DNA from 2 places in the Sphingomonas sp. 4RDLI-65 genome. Region 2 is predicted to be linked to the other one. Evidence: riboswitches for the same ligand, from Rfam matches in the RefSeq annotation. Region 2 holds a riboswitch; the other holds the start of a gene.

Region 1 (7,163 bases), on a different contig from region 2:
CACGCGCGCCAGCAGGACGCGGGCGCGCTCACCGCCGGAGAGTTCGCCGACCGGGCGATCGGCGAGGTGCGCGGTCTCGGTATCGTGCATCGCGCGCTCGACGGCGGCGTGGTCTTCGGGCGATGGCGCGGCATGCGCGCCGAGGTGCGGCAGGCGGCCGAGCGCGACGACGTCGCGCGCGACGATGTTCCAGTGGACCGTCGCGTCCTGCGGGAGATAGCCGATCGCGCGGGCGCGGGCGCGCGGGTCCATCGTCGCGACGTCCTGCGTGTCGAGCCGGACGCTGCCCGCGCTGCCACCGACGAGCGCGGCGGCTGCCTTGACCAGCGTGCTCTTGCCGGCGCCATTGGGACCGAGGATCGCGGTGACTCGGCCGGGGCGGAGATGCGCGGACACGTCGTGAAGGACGGTGCGCTTGCCCAGCTTCACGCGCAGCACGTCGACGATCAGATCCATGCGCGGCCCCGTTCCTTGACCAGCAACCCGAGAAAGAACGGCGCGCCGATCAAGGCCATCGCGACGCCGAGACGGACTTCGCCGGCGCCAGGGGCGAGGCGGACGAGGCTGTCGGCGGCGAGCACAAGCGCCGCGCCGCCTAGCGCCGAAGGCAGCAGCAAGGCGCTCGGGCGGTGGCCGAAGATCGGGCGCAGCAGATGCGGCACGACGAGGCCGACGAAGCCGATCACGCCTGTCACGGCGACGCCTGCACCCACTACGAGCCCGGTGCCGAGCACGACTAGCCACCGGACACGCCCCATCCGTATCCCCAGCGACCGCGCCGCCACCTCGCCGAGCGACAGCGCATCGAGCGAGCGGCCGGTGAGCATCAACAGGACGCCGCCGAGCAGCATCGGCGGCAGTGCGAGCTTTATGTCGGTCCAGCCGCGGTCGGTCAGCGCGCCCATGATCCAGTCGATCACCTCGGCGACCGCATAGGGATTCGGCGCGATCGAGATCAGGAACGCGGTCAGCGCGCCGGCGAGGCTGGCGAGTACGGTGCCGGCGAGGATGAAGGTGATCGCGCTCGGCGACCGCCATGTCAGCGCGGCGAGCAGCGCGACCGCGCCGCCTGCGCCGAGCATCGCGGCGACGAAGATCGCGGGTCCCGAACCGAGGCCGAAGATGATCGCAGCGACTGCGCCAAGTGCTGCGACCGACGATATGCCGACGACGGCGGGGTCGGCGAGCGGGTTGCGGAGATAGCCTTGCAGGACTGCTCCCGACAGCCCGAGTGTGGCGCCGAGCACGAGGCCGAGGACCGCGCGCGGCAGGCGGAGTTCGAGGATGATCCACCAGCGCGGGTCGCTCGAGAACCAGGCGTCGAGCGGCACCCAGACTTTGCCGCAGCCGAGCGACAGGCCGAACAGGAGGATGACCAGCAGGCCGAGCCCGATGAGTTTGGGCGTGCGGGTCATCAGAACGCCTCCTCGCTCATACCAAACACCGCCGCCACCCCGGCGAAGGCCGGGGCCCAATTGGGGGACGATCGTGACGGCGTGCAGCGCTCCATTATTTCCACCATTCCAATTGGGCCCCGGCCTTCGCCGGGGTGGTTTTGGTATGGGTGTCGCATCACAGCCTTGCCCTGATCGCGGCGAGGTGTTCGAGCGCGGGCGGAATGGTCGGGCCGCCGCAGTTGATCAGGACGCGGGGGAAGACGGCTTGCGGCGTACGCGGCAACAACCGACGGCGCAGCGCGGTGCCGCGGCTGGCGCGTTCGGGGGCGATCACGATCGCGGGGGGCTGCGTCACGATCGTCTCCGCCGAGAGCGTGCCGGTATGCGTCAAGCCGTAGCTCGCGGCGGCGTTGCGGAAGCCAACACGCGTCATCATCTCGTTCAGCAACGTGCTCCCCCCGGTTGCGAGATCGCCGCTGATATAGAGCAACGCGCTCGGCGACAGTCCATCCGTCCGACTCCAGCGCGCCACCGCGCGATCGATATCGGCGTTGATCCGCACGCCACCCGCGGGCGCACCGACCGCGTCGGCGATCTGCTTCACCTGTGCCTGGCTCTCCGCGATCGAGTCCGGGATACCGAGCAGCAGCGTCTTCAGCCCGGCCCGCGCGTAGGCCGCCTGGGTCGCCGGCGGCGTATACGTGCTGGCGATGACGAGATCGGGGTGGAGCGCGATCACCTCCTCGGCGGTCCCGGCGATTCCGCGAAACCGACGCGCGACGTCGAGCGGGATCGAGGTCGCGGACGGATCTTGCGAATAATGGCTGATCCCGGCGATCCGCGATGCGGGCAGGATCCGGACCAGCACCGAATCCACGCACGGATTGGTCGAGACGATCCCCCCGCCACCGCCCGCTCCGGGGGATTGCGCGCAGCCCCCGAGCAGGAGCGCGAGGAGGATCGGCCTTCGCCTCACTTCAGCCGCAACCGCACGCCGCCATACGCCGCGCGACCGTAATTGCCGTAGCCCGCGACCGTCTCGTACCGCGAGTCGGTGAGGTTATCGACGCGGCCGTACAGTGCGATCTGGTCGGTGATCGGCATTTCCGCGCGGACGCCCGCCAGCGCATAGCCGTCGAGCCGCACGGTGTTGGCGGCGTCGTCGAAGCTGTCGCCGACCATCGTCACGGTACCGCCGACCGACAGTCCGAACGCGAACCGGTAATCGGCGTCGACGCTCGCAGTCTGCTTGGGACGGCGCGCGAGATCGTTGCCGAAATCGCTACCGATCGTGCGGTTCTCGGTGTCGATATAGCTGTAGTTCGCGGTCAGCGTCAGCGCGTCGACCGGGCGCAAGGCCAAGGTGAACTCGACGCCGTCCGCCTCGGCGCGGGCAATGTTGTCGTAGACGCCGAACGGGCGGTCGACGCAGATCGAACCGGCGGTCGTCTGCTCTGCAGGGCTGCAATCGCGGAAGTCGATCTGGTTGCGCGTCCGGCGGTTGAAATAGGTCACGCCTGCGCGGACCCGGTTGGCGAGGAACGCCTGCTCGACACCGACGTCGAAGTTGCGCGCGGTCTCCGGATCGAGGCCGCGATTCCCGTAGTCGGAGAAGAGCTGGTACAACGTCGGCGCCTTGAAGCCTTCGCCGTAGCTCGCGCGGACGGTGGTGCCGGTGCGCAGCGCCAGCGCGGCGTTTGCGCCGAACGTCGTGTGGCTGCCGAAATCGTCGTGATCGTCGTTGCGGACGCCGCCGGTGATCGTGAGGATGTCGAGCGGCTTGACGATCAGCTGGCCGTAAACGCTGTTGATGCCGGTATCCGCGAAGGTGAAGCCGTCGTTGAAGCGGCTGTTCTCGCGCTCGACTCCGGCGACCACGCGGACCTGGTCGAACGGGCGGAAGTCGCCCTGGTATTCGTAGCGTTCGCTGCGGCCGCGGCCGATGAAGGTCGGATCGCTGCCGAAGCTCGGGTCGTAATTGTCGCGGTTGATGTCGGCGATCGTGAACGCGACGCGGTTGTTGATCCGACCGTCAGCGAAGTTCGCGTGCAGCCCGGCATAGCCGTAAGCCTCGCGCGTCTTCGAATATTCGGGCGTGTCGGCGAGCACGTAATCGGGGGCCGGGAAGCCGTCGATCTCGACGCGGCTGTCGGCGAAATAGCCGCGCAGGTCGAGGCCGATGCCTGGTGCGAACTCGACGCCCACCCGTCCGGTTGCGCCATATTGGCGATAGCCGTCGCGCTCGGTGCCGCTGGCGGCGGACGAGATGCCGTCGGTGCGCAGATAGCCGCCGGTCAGCGAGCCCGATACCGGCCCGGACTTACCCGACACGCCTGCGCTCGCGAACACGCTGTCGGCATAGCCATATTCGGCGTTGGCGCGAGCTTGCACGCCTTCGGTCGGTGCGGCGGTGATGATGTTGACGACGCCGCCGATCGCCTGGCTGCCCCACGGCACCGAGTTCGGGCCGCGCAACACCTCGATCCGCTCGACCGAGCTCGACAGCAGATTGCCGAAGTTGAAGCCACCGCCGGTCGACGACGGATCGTTGACGCGGACGCCGTCGATCACGACGAGCGTCTGGTCCGCCTCTGCACCGCGGATGCGGACGCTGGTCAGCGCGCCGACGGTGCCGTTGCGCGTGACGGTGACACCGGGCGTGGTCGCGAGCAGATCGGAGACGACAACGGTCTGGCGGCGCTCGATCTCGGCGCGGTCGATGACGGTGATGGCCTGGCCGATCTCGCTGGCGGGCTGTGCGACGCGGCTCGCAGTGACGACGAGTTCGGGAGCATCGGTATCGGGGATGGTCTGGGCATAAGCAGGCGCTGCGATCGCCGCGGCGCCGAGTAGAAGGAAGAACTTCGTCATGGGGTACGTCCTGGCAGAACCGCCCACGACCATTCGGGAGCGGCAGACGTCTCTCGCTCGAGGAAGCCCGGCTGAACCGGAGCACTCGTCCGCGCCGGAGCACCCGCCCGCGCAGTGGATCGACCGTGAAAGGCAGGTTTCCTGGCTTCCGGGTCGCCGCGCCCACCCCGCCTTCCCAGGTCGAAACCCAGTGGCATATCGGGGTGGCCGCTATCCGGTCACAGTTGCGGGTACAGCGCCGGTCTTGCGGATTTGGATCGTGACGACCCGGCCCGCGCACCGACTTCCCTTTTGATCCCGTCGCCGGGACCCTTCACGAGAGCGGCATTAGTCGCGCGTCGTGCACGGGTCAACGCGGGGAACGCTCTACAGTCGTTCCCGCCAAGGGGGTGCGCTGGGGTAAGCTGGCTCACCGTCCACAGCGCGACCCCGGCGGAGGCCGGGGCCCAGTTGGCAAGGTCACAGTAACGAAGGACCGCGCTTAGTTAGCGACGTTCCCCAACTGGGCCCCGGCCTCCGCCGGGGTGGTGGCGTGTTGGTCAGGACGTCGCTTTCCCTTCCTTGTTCTCCCGCGAAGGCGGGAGCCCAGACTGGATCCCCGCCTTCGCGGGGAAACACGCTGTCTTCGTTTCCCTCAATGGAGAAGTATCACCGAAGCCCGTACCGCAACCCCACCCAGATCGTCCGCGGCGTGGCCCGTTCGACTATGTTCGCGCCACTGATCCCCGCCTCGATGCGCTCGCCGAACAAATTCTCCCCGCGGACCTCGGCCACCAGCGACCGCATGATCGGCAGCGCGGCATACGCATCCAGCGTCGTCGCGGCCCCAAGCACCCGCGTATTCTGATCGTCGTCGAACTGCCGACCGATATGCCGCACGGTCAGCGACAGCGCCGCCGCATCGTGCCGCCAGTCGACCGTTCCCGACACCTGGTCACGCGGGGTCTGCGCCGGTTGCAAGCCGTCCAGAGCGGCGGTGATCCCCGAACCCTCGACCTTCGAGTTCGTGTGCGACCACGATGCTTGCACGCCCAGCGGACCCGGCCGATACGCCGCATCCAGTTCGAACCCATGCGCGCGGATCGCATCGAGATTCTGGCGGACGCGGTAGGTCGCGACCCCCGGCAGCACCTGCGGCGGGTTGGTCGTTGTGACGTTGGCGATCGCATCCTTCAGCCGGTTGTAGAAATAGGTCGCGGCAATGCTGACCCCCGGCGCAGGCGTCAGGGTGACGCCACCCTCGACCCCGGTCAGCCGCTCCGGCGATAGCAACGCGTTCGCCGCAGTCGCATCGTTGCCGACACGGAACGGCCGATACAGTTCGTTGAGTGTCGGCAGTCGCCAGCCCCGATACCCGGCAGCGCGCAGCGTAATCGCTTCGACCGGCTGATACGCCACGCCCGCCCGACCGGTCGTCTCGCTGCCATCGCGATCCGCATAGCGCAGATTGGTCAGCGCCGCCCCGCCGGCCAGCGGCCGTTCCGTCAGATAGCCGCCATCGATCGACCACCAGTCGACCCGTCCGCCAAGGCTGAAGGTGAAGTCGCCCGCCACGAGGCTCCCATCCGCGAAGACACCGGTCGTCGTGGTGCCGCCGCCAGCCTCGCGCCGCCGCGTCGGCGCCGCGTTGACGAACGTATAGAGTTCCTGCGTCTTGCCGCTCACGTCGCGGATATCCGCCCCCAGCCTCAGCGTGATGCTCTCGCCGAGCGGCGGCGCGATCTCGATCCGTCCGCCCAGCCCGGTGGCAGGCGTATTATACTGGTTCAACGACTGGATCGCGGTCGTCCGCGCGGCATTGATGCTGTTGAAGCTGCTCGCGAACGCCCGTGTCTGCAGATACGCCAGCGCCGAATACCCCCAACGCCCGCGCCCGATCAACCGGACGCTCGCATCCGCCCCCTCGCTCTTGTTGTCGGTAAAGTCGCTTCCCCGGTCGCGCCGATCGGTGAATGCGCTCGCATTCATCTGCAATTCGGTCTTCGCGCCGATCCCGACAACGGTCCGCAGCGCGCCCGACGCCTGCTCATACGGCGCGGCCCGATCGACGATCCCGCGGCTCTCCTCGACGGTCGGCGTAAAGCCATCCCCGCGCGCGTAAGCCCCCGACAAAGTCGCGAACCCCGACCCGCGTACCAGCGCCGCCGAGCCCTGCGCGTCGACCGAATCGCGGCTGCCATAAGCGACGCTGCCCTGGAACGGCGTCAGTTGATCGGGCGTCGCGCTCTCTAGTTCGACCGTCCCGGCCAGCGCGCCCGGTCCCTGATATCCACTGCCACCACCCCGCGTCACGCGGATGCGCCCGAGCCGCCCCGTCGCATAGGCCGGAAACGCGACCCAGCCGCCGAACGGGTCCGCCTGCGGCACGCCGTCGAAGATCAGCAGCGCGCGACTGGAGGCATTGCCGCCGATCCCGCGCAGCGAAATGCCCTGGCTGGTCGGGTTGGCGCTACGCGAGTCCGACCGCCGGAACTGCTGCAATCCGGCGACGTCGGCGAGCACGCTCTCCAGCCGATTGCTTGCATTCGCCTGGATCCGGTCACGCTCGATCGTGACGATATCATAGGCCCGATCGCCCGGCGCATCCGCCAACCCGCGCCCGGTGACGACGATCTCGGGCGCAGGCTCGGCAGATGGCGTGGCGGGCGGCGTGGCGGGCGATTGCGCCGAGACCGCGGTCGAGGACAAAAGGAGGGCGAGCATGGAGGCGGTTCGAATCATGCGCGGCGCATGCCAGCTTTCGCATTTTTTTCAAAAGCTTCGAATGGTCGGAATGCGACGTGTTGGGCGATGTCGTGAACGGGAAATAGGTCGTCGCGTCGTTGTCGCGCGCGGCGCGGCGCAACTGGCCGACCTTTGACGAGATGGCGAATTCGCCGCGTGCTTGCTGGCGAG
Region 2 (7,163 bases):
CGACCGACATGCAGCTCTACGCTGCGGCCGGCTATGCGGTGCTCTGGACTAACCCGCGGGGCTCGACCTCCTATGGAGCCGAGTTCGCCAACCTGATCGACAAGACCTATCCCGCCGCGGATTACGACGACCTGATCGCCTCGGTCGACGCGGCGATCGCGGAGGGCACGGCCGATCCCGACAATCTGTTCGTGACCGGCGGATCGGGTGGCGGGCTGCTGACCGCGTGGATCATCGGCAAGACCGACCGGTTCAAGGCCGCCGCGACGCAGAAGCCGGTGATCAACTGGATCAGCGAGGCGCTGACGATGGACAACACGCTGTTCACCTCGCGCTATTGGTTCACCAAGCTGCCGTGGGAGGATCCGATGAGCTATTGGAATCGCTCGCCGCTGAGCATCGTCGGCAACGTCAAGACGCCGACCCTGGTGGTGGTCGGTGGCGACGATTACCGGACGCCGGTGAGCGAATCCGAGCAATATTATGCAGCGCTCCAGATTCGCGGCGTGCCGACCGCGCTGGTGAAGGTGCCGGGCGCAAGCCACGGTGGCCTCGCCGCACGCCCGTCGCAATCGGCGGCAAAGGCGTCGGCGATCATCGCCTGGTTCGATCGATACCGGAAGCCGGCCACAGCAATGGCGGCAGAAACACAGGGAGCAGCACGATGACGATACGGTATATGATGCTGGCCGGCGTGGCGCTGGTCTCGACGGCGGCTGTCGCGCAGGTCCAGCCTCCGCGCGTGGCGAAGAAGCCGTTCCAGGTGACGTCGCCCAACGGCGCGCGCGAGGACGATTATTACTGGCTGCGCGACGATACGCGGAAGAACCCCGAGATGCTTGCCTATCTCGCCGCGGAGAACGCCTATGCCGATGCGCAACTTGCCTCGCTGAAGCCGCTCCAGGCCAAGCTGTACGAAGAGACCGTCTCGCATATCAAGCAGGACGACAGCTCGGTCCCGTATGCGAAGGACGGCTATTATTACGGCTCGCGGTTCCAGACCGGCGCGGATTACCCGATCCTGGAACGCCGCAAGGGCAGCCGCACCGCGCCTGCCGAAACGCTGTTCGACGAACCGGCGATGGCGAAGGGCCACAGCTTCTTCGCGCTGAGCGACTGGGCGGTGAGCCCCGACAACGCCCGCGTCGCCTGGGCCGAGGATACCGTCGGGCGGCGCCAATATGTGCTCAAGGTGAAGGACCTCGCGACCGGCGCGACGATCGCTGACACCGTGTCGAACATCGAGCCCAACGTCGTCTGGGCCGACGACAACAAGACGGTGCTCTATGTCGAGAAGGACCCGGTCACGCTGCGGGGGTACCGCGTGAAGGCGCATGTCCTCGGTACGCCCGTGGCGAGCGATCGGCTGTTGTACGAGGAGAAGGACGACACCTATTCGATGGAGGTCTCACGCACCGCCGACGACAAGTTCGTCTGCATCGGCGTGAGTAGCACGGTCAGCGACGAGCAACGCTGCGCACCCGCCGTGGCACCGACCAGCTTCACGATCGTCGCACCGCGGGCGCGCGAGTTCCGTTATAGCGCGGATCATATCGGCAATCGGTGGATCATCCGCACCAACAAGGACGCGAAGAACTACAAGCTCGTCACCGTCGCCGACGCCGATCTGGCCAAGGGCATTGCGGCGTGGCGCGACCTGACGCCGGCCAGCGACACCGTCTTCATCGAGGGGTTCAAGCCGTTCGACGGGTTCGTTGCGATCGACCAGCGCGAGGGCGGCAACCGGATGATCCGGGTGCTGAGCGATGCGGGCAAGTCGACCGCGGTGACCGCTGACGAACCCGCCTATCGCATGTCGCTCGACGTCAACGAGGAGACTGCGACGCCGTGGGTCCGCTACACCTACGGCTCGCTCGTCACGCCTACCACCACGTATGAGGTCAACGCGAAGACCGGCGAGCGCCGTGTATTGAAGGTTGCGCCAGTGCCGGGCTACGACCCCGCGAAATACGTAACAGAACGGGTCTGGGCACCCGCGAGAGACGGCACGCGGATTCCCGTGTCGCTGGTCTACGCCAAGGGCACCAAGCGCGACGGCACCGCGCCGCTCTTCCAATACGCCTATGGCAGCTACGGCATTTCGAGCGACCCCGCCGTCGATCCCGGCCGGATCGGCCTGCTCGACCGCGGAATGGTCTATGCGATCGCGCATATCCGCGGCGGGCAGGAGATGGGGCGCGGCTGGTATGACGACGGGCATCTGCTCAACAAGAAGAACAGCTTCACCGACTTCATCGACGTCACCCGCTATCTCGTCGCGCAGAAATACGCCGCCAAGGACCGCGTCGCGGCGATGGGCGGCAGCGCGGGCGGGCTGCTGATGGGCGGCGTCGCGAACATGGCGCCGGCCGACTACAAGCTCATCATCGCGCAGGTGCCGTTCGTCGACGTGGTTACGACGATGCTCGACGCGTCGATCCCGCTGACGACCTTCGAGTACGACGAATGGGGCAATCCCGCGCAGAAGGCGTCCTACGATTACATGCTGAGCTATTCGCCATACGACAACGTCGAGGCGAAGGCGTATCCGGCGCTGTATGTCGGCACCGGGCTATGGGACAGCCAGGTGCAATATTACGAACCGACCAAGTGGGTCGCCAAGCTCCGCGAACTGAAGACCGACACCAACCCGCTGCTGTTCCGCGTCAACATGGAGGCGGGCCATGGCGGCAAGTCGGGGCGCTTCGAGCGCTATCGTCAGAATTCGGAATGGCAGGCGTTCATGCTGCAACAACTCGGCATCGCGAAATAGCACGCCCGTTGGCACGCGACCGAAAGCAGGGTACCGATCGCGCAGGATGCGGCTTCCAGCCGTTTCCCGTGATCGCGTCGGTGCCCGGAAGGGCTTGATTGGGAATGCGGTGCGGACGGTTCGCCGTCCTATGCCGCGGCTGTCCCTGCAACTGTAAGCGGCGAGCGAGACGCACGAGCCCTCTCCGCGAGGGCAGCCACTGGGCCGCAAAGCCTGGGAAGGCGTGCATCGAGCAACGACCCGTGAGCCAGGAGACCTGCCGGCGTCTGGTCGCTCTTGTCCCGGTCCAGGGGGTGGCCGAGGCACGGTGAACGCCGCCTGCGTGACACTGGCTGAGCGACGACCATGTGGCGGGGGCCGCATCGGCGTCGTGCGTCGGCCGCTCATGGCGTCCGGTCGTCGTATGTCCCGGCCGTTCGCGGCAGGCCCCGGTCCTCGTCGGACGCTGCGGGGTTTGTGCATGACGACTACAACACGTGAAAGACCGGTGGGGGTTTCGACCCGCAAGCGCATCGGCTGGCTGTTCGCAGGCCTGGTCGCGGCCAATATCGCCGCCTGGGGCTGGGCGTTCTCGCTGTTCCACGCGCAACCGCTGATGCTGGGCACCGCGCTGCTCGCTTGGGGGCTGGGCCTGCGCCACGCAGTCGACGCGGACCACATCGCCGCGATCGACAACGTGACGCGCAAGCTCATGCAGGACGGCCAGCGCCCGATCGCGGTCGGCTTCTGGTTCGCGATCGGCCATTCGGGGATCGTGCTGATCGCGGCGGTCGCGATCGCGCTGACCGCCAGCGCATTGTCGCAGTTCGAGGCGTTCAAGCAGGTCGGCGGCGTGATCGCGACCGTCATCTCGGCCGTGTTCCTGTTCACGATCGCGGCGATGAACCTGATCATCTTCCGCTCGGTCTGGCGCACCTTCGGCCATGTCCGCGGCGGTGGGACCTATGTCGAGGAGGATCTCGACCTGCTGCTCGGCAACCGCGGGCTCCTTGCCCGGCTGTTCCGCCCGATGTTCCGGCTCGTCACGCGCAGCTGGCACATGGCGCCGCTCGGCTTCCTGTTCGGGTTGGGGTTCGACACCGCGACCGAAGTCGCGATCCTCGGCCTCTCCGCGAGCCAGGCTGCCGACGGTCTCTCGATCGGCGTCGTGCTCGTGCTCCCGGTGCTGTTCGCGACCGGCATGGCGCTGGTCGACACGGCAGACGGCGTCGTCATGCTCGGCGCGTACGAATGGGCGTTCGTGAAGCCGATCCGCAAGCTCTACTACAACATCACCATCACGCTGATCTCCGCCATCGTCGCGATCGCTATCGGCGGCATCGAGACGCTCGCGCTGCTTGGCGCAAAGCTGGGCCTGACCGGCGGCATCTGGGACGCCGCGTCGACACTCGGCGAGAACTTCAACGGCCTCGGCTTCGCGATCATCGGCCTGTTCGTCCTCTGCTGGGTGCTGAGCTTCGCGATCTACCGCTGGAAACGCTTCGACGAGATCGAAGTCGTGCACGGATAGCTGGCGGCGTGCCGGAAAGTCCTCTAACCCACCCCCGAGGCTCGGTTGTACCGAACCTCACAGATCGCGCCGGTGCCCGAAAGGGCTTGAATGGGAATGCGGTGCGGGAGGCTTCCTCGCAATGCCGCGGCTGTCCCTGCAACTGTAAGCGGTGAGCGAGACGCACACGTCCTTCGTTTCGGAGGGCAGCCACTGGGTGCAAACCTGGGAAGGCGTACGTCGAGCCTCGACCCGCGAGCCAGGAGACCTGCCAGCGTAACGGTCGCTCTTGCCTTGATCCAGGGGATGGTCGCGGCACGGTTCTCCGTCTGAGCGACGAACGCGTGCGGCCGAAAGGTCGCGCGTGCGTGTGCTCGAAGGAGAAGTAGAATGTCCGACCGTTCGCCCAATCTGGCCAAGGTCCCCGTCACCATCGTCACCGGCTTCCTGGGCGCCGGCAAGACCACGCTGATCAGCCACCTGATCCGCAACGCCAACGGCCGCCGTCTTGCGGTCGTCGTCAACGAATTCGGCACGCTCGGCATCGACGGCGACATCCTCAAGGGCTGCGCGATCCCCGATTGCCCCGCCGAGAACGTCGTCGAACTCGCCAATGGCTGCATCTGCTGCACCGTCGCCGACGACTTCATCCCGACCGTCGAGACACTGCTCGCACTCGACCCGCGCCCCGACCACATCCTGATCGAGACGTCCGGCCTTGCGCTGCCCAAGCCATTGCTCAAGGCGTTCGACTGGCCCGCGATCCGCTCGCGCATCACCGTCGACGGCGTCATCGCGCTCGCCGATGCCGAGGCAGTCGCCGCCGGGCGTTTCGCCCCAGACGTCGCCGCGCTCGACGCCCAGCGCGCCGCTGACCCCAGCGTTGATCACGAGACGCCTTTGTCGGAGGTGTTCGAGGACCAGCTCGCCTGCGCCGATCTCGTGCTCCTGACGAAGGTCGATCTCGCCGGTCCCGAAGGCGTCGCCAAGGCGCGCGCCGTCATCGCCGCCGAGTCCGCACGTCCCCTCCCGGTCATCGACCTCACCGACGGCATCATCGATCCCCGCGTGATCCTGGGCCTCAACGCCGCCGCCGAGGACGACATCGCCAGTCGCCCCTCGCATCACGACGGCGAGGACGATCACGAGCATGACGATTTCGACAGCGTCGTCGTCGAGTTGGGCGAGATCGCCGACCCCGCCGCCCTCACCGCGAAGATCGAAGCGCTCGCCCGCAGCGCCGACATCCTCCGCGTGAAAGGGTACGCCGCCGTCACTGGCAAGCCGATGCGCCTGCTCGTCCAGGCGGTCGGCGCGCGCGTCCGCACGCAATATGATCGCCTCTGGCGCGCAGGCGAACCCCGCCGCACGCAACTCGTGGTCATCGCCGAGCACGACCGCATCGACGAGGCCCGCATCAAGGCCGCGCTGGACGCCTGAGCCCCGATGCACGTCGTCTTCCGCGAGACCCACGGGCTGGAGGAAAGCGCGGTCCCGCAGGACCTCGCCCAATCCCCCGCGGATCTCGTCGTCCTGTCCTTCTCCGACGGCGACCTCGGCGCGTTCGCCGCGGGCTGGAGACGTGCGGATGCGGCCGGAAGCCGCCTCCCGTCGCTGCGTCTCGCGAACCTGACCGCACTCCAGCACCCGCTCTCGGTCGACACCTATGTCGAGCAAACGCTGGCCGGCGCCAAGGGCATCCTGATCCGGCTGATCGGCGGCCGCTCCTACTGGAGCTACGGCCTGCAACAGGTTGAGAACCTCGCGTGGGAGAAGGGCATAGCGCTCGCCGTCCTCGCAGCAGACGGCCGCATCGACACGCGCCTCGACGCCGCCTCGACGATCCCGCTGTCGACGCTGCGCCGCTTGGCGCATCTCTGCGACACCGGCGGCGCGGTCGCGGCGCAAGCGGCACTGGCCCAGTTCGCGCTGGCCGCCGGTTGCTACGCCGGCCCGGTCAGCGGAGTCCGCGCGATCGCCGACGTCGGCGGCTGGCAACCGCACGACGGCGTAACGTGCCCCGCCGCGTTCGCGCTCAACGCGCACCGCCCCCGCGTGCTGGTCGTCTTCTACCGCTCCTACCTGACCGCCGCAGACCTCAACCCGATCGAAGCGCTCCACGCCGAACTGACCGCGCGAGGTTTCGACGTCATCGCCCTCTTCGCGCCCTCGCTCAAAGCCCCCGACGCAGCCGGCTGGCTATCTCGCTGGGTCACAGCCCTGAAGCCCGCCGCGATCGTCAACGCCACCGCGTTCTCCGCCCGCGGCGCCACCGACACCACGCCGCTCGACGGCGCCGACGTCCCCGTCTTCCAGATCGCGCTAGCCACGTCCGACCGCGCAGCTTGGGCCGGCGCCACCCGCGGCCTCTCGCCCGCCGACCTCGCCATGCACGTCGTCCTTCCCGAAGTGGACGGCCGCCTCTTCGTCGGCGTCGCCAGCTTCAAGGAAGCCGCGACCAGAGACGGCGACCTAGAATATACCCGCCGCGAACACCGCGCTGACCCGGCACGCATCAACGCCATCGCCGCGCGCATTGAATCCTGGACGAAACTCGCCAGCAAACCCGTCGCCGACCACCGCCTGGCGATCGTCCTCTCAACCTACCCAGGCAAGGCATACCAGATGGCGCACGCCGTCGGCCTGGACGCGATCGCCTCCACGCAAGCAATCCTCGCCGACCTAACCGAAGCCGGGTACGCGATCATGCCCGACACCAGCGATCTTGCGATGTCCCGCATAAACTGGCCGCTTGCCGAGTACCGCAGAGCCCTCGCGCACTTGCCCGAAGCACTCCGTAGCGATCTCCTGGAAACCTGGGCCGACCCGACCGAAGACTTCACCTTCACCGCGATCGACCACGGCGGCGCGCTCGTCGCCCTCCAACCCGAACGCGGCCGG

The links. Region 2 has a riboswitch for cobalamin ahead of VH567_RS00925 (HoxN/HupN/NixA family nickel/cobalt transporter). Riboswitches for the same ligand answer to the same signal wherever they lie in the genome.
Region 1: linked by a shared signal. The riboswitch ahead of VH567_RS13745 (TonB-dependent receptor plug domain-containing protein) and the one ahead of VH567_RS00925 (HoxN/HupN/NixA family nickel/cobalt transporter) in region 2 are both predicted to bind cobalamin.

What each region holds. Positions count from the first base shown of each region.
Region 1 covers NZ_JBCEBT010000006.1:32,854-40,016, forward strand. Annotated here, with positions in the region: gene VH567_RS13730 (ABC transporter ATP-binding protein) at 1-456, opposite strand, end outside; gene VH567_RS13735 (FecCD family ABC transporter permease) at 447-1,415, opposite strand; gene VH567_RS13740 (ABC transporter substrate-binding protein) at 1,573-2,373, opposite strand; gene VH567_RS13745 (TonB-dependent receptor plug domain-containing protein) at 2,370-4,268, opposite strand; cobalamin riboswitch at 4,383-4,597, opposite strand; gene VH567_RS13750 (TonB-dependent receptor) at 4,917-6,971, opposite strand.
Region 2 covers NZ_JBCEBT010000001.1:232,810-239,972, reverse strand. Annotated here, with positions in the region: gene VH567_RS00935 (prolyl oligopeptidase family serine peptidase) at 1-668, shown strand, start outside; gene VH567_RS00930 (S9 family peptidase) at 665-2,773, shown strand; cobalamin riboswitch at 2,835-3,051, shown strand; gene VH567_RS00925 (HoxN/HupN/NixA family nickel/cobalt transporter) at 3,234-4,283, shown strand; cobalamin riboswitch at 4,337-4,552, shown strand; gene cobW (cobalamin biosynthesis protein CobW) at 4,653-5,702, shown strand; gene cobN (cobaltochelatase subunit CobN) at 5,709-7,163, shown strand, end outside.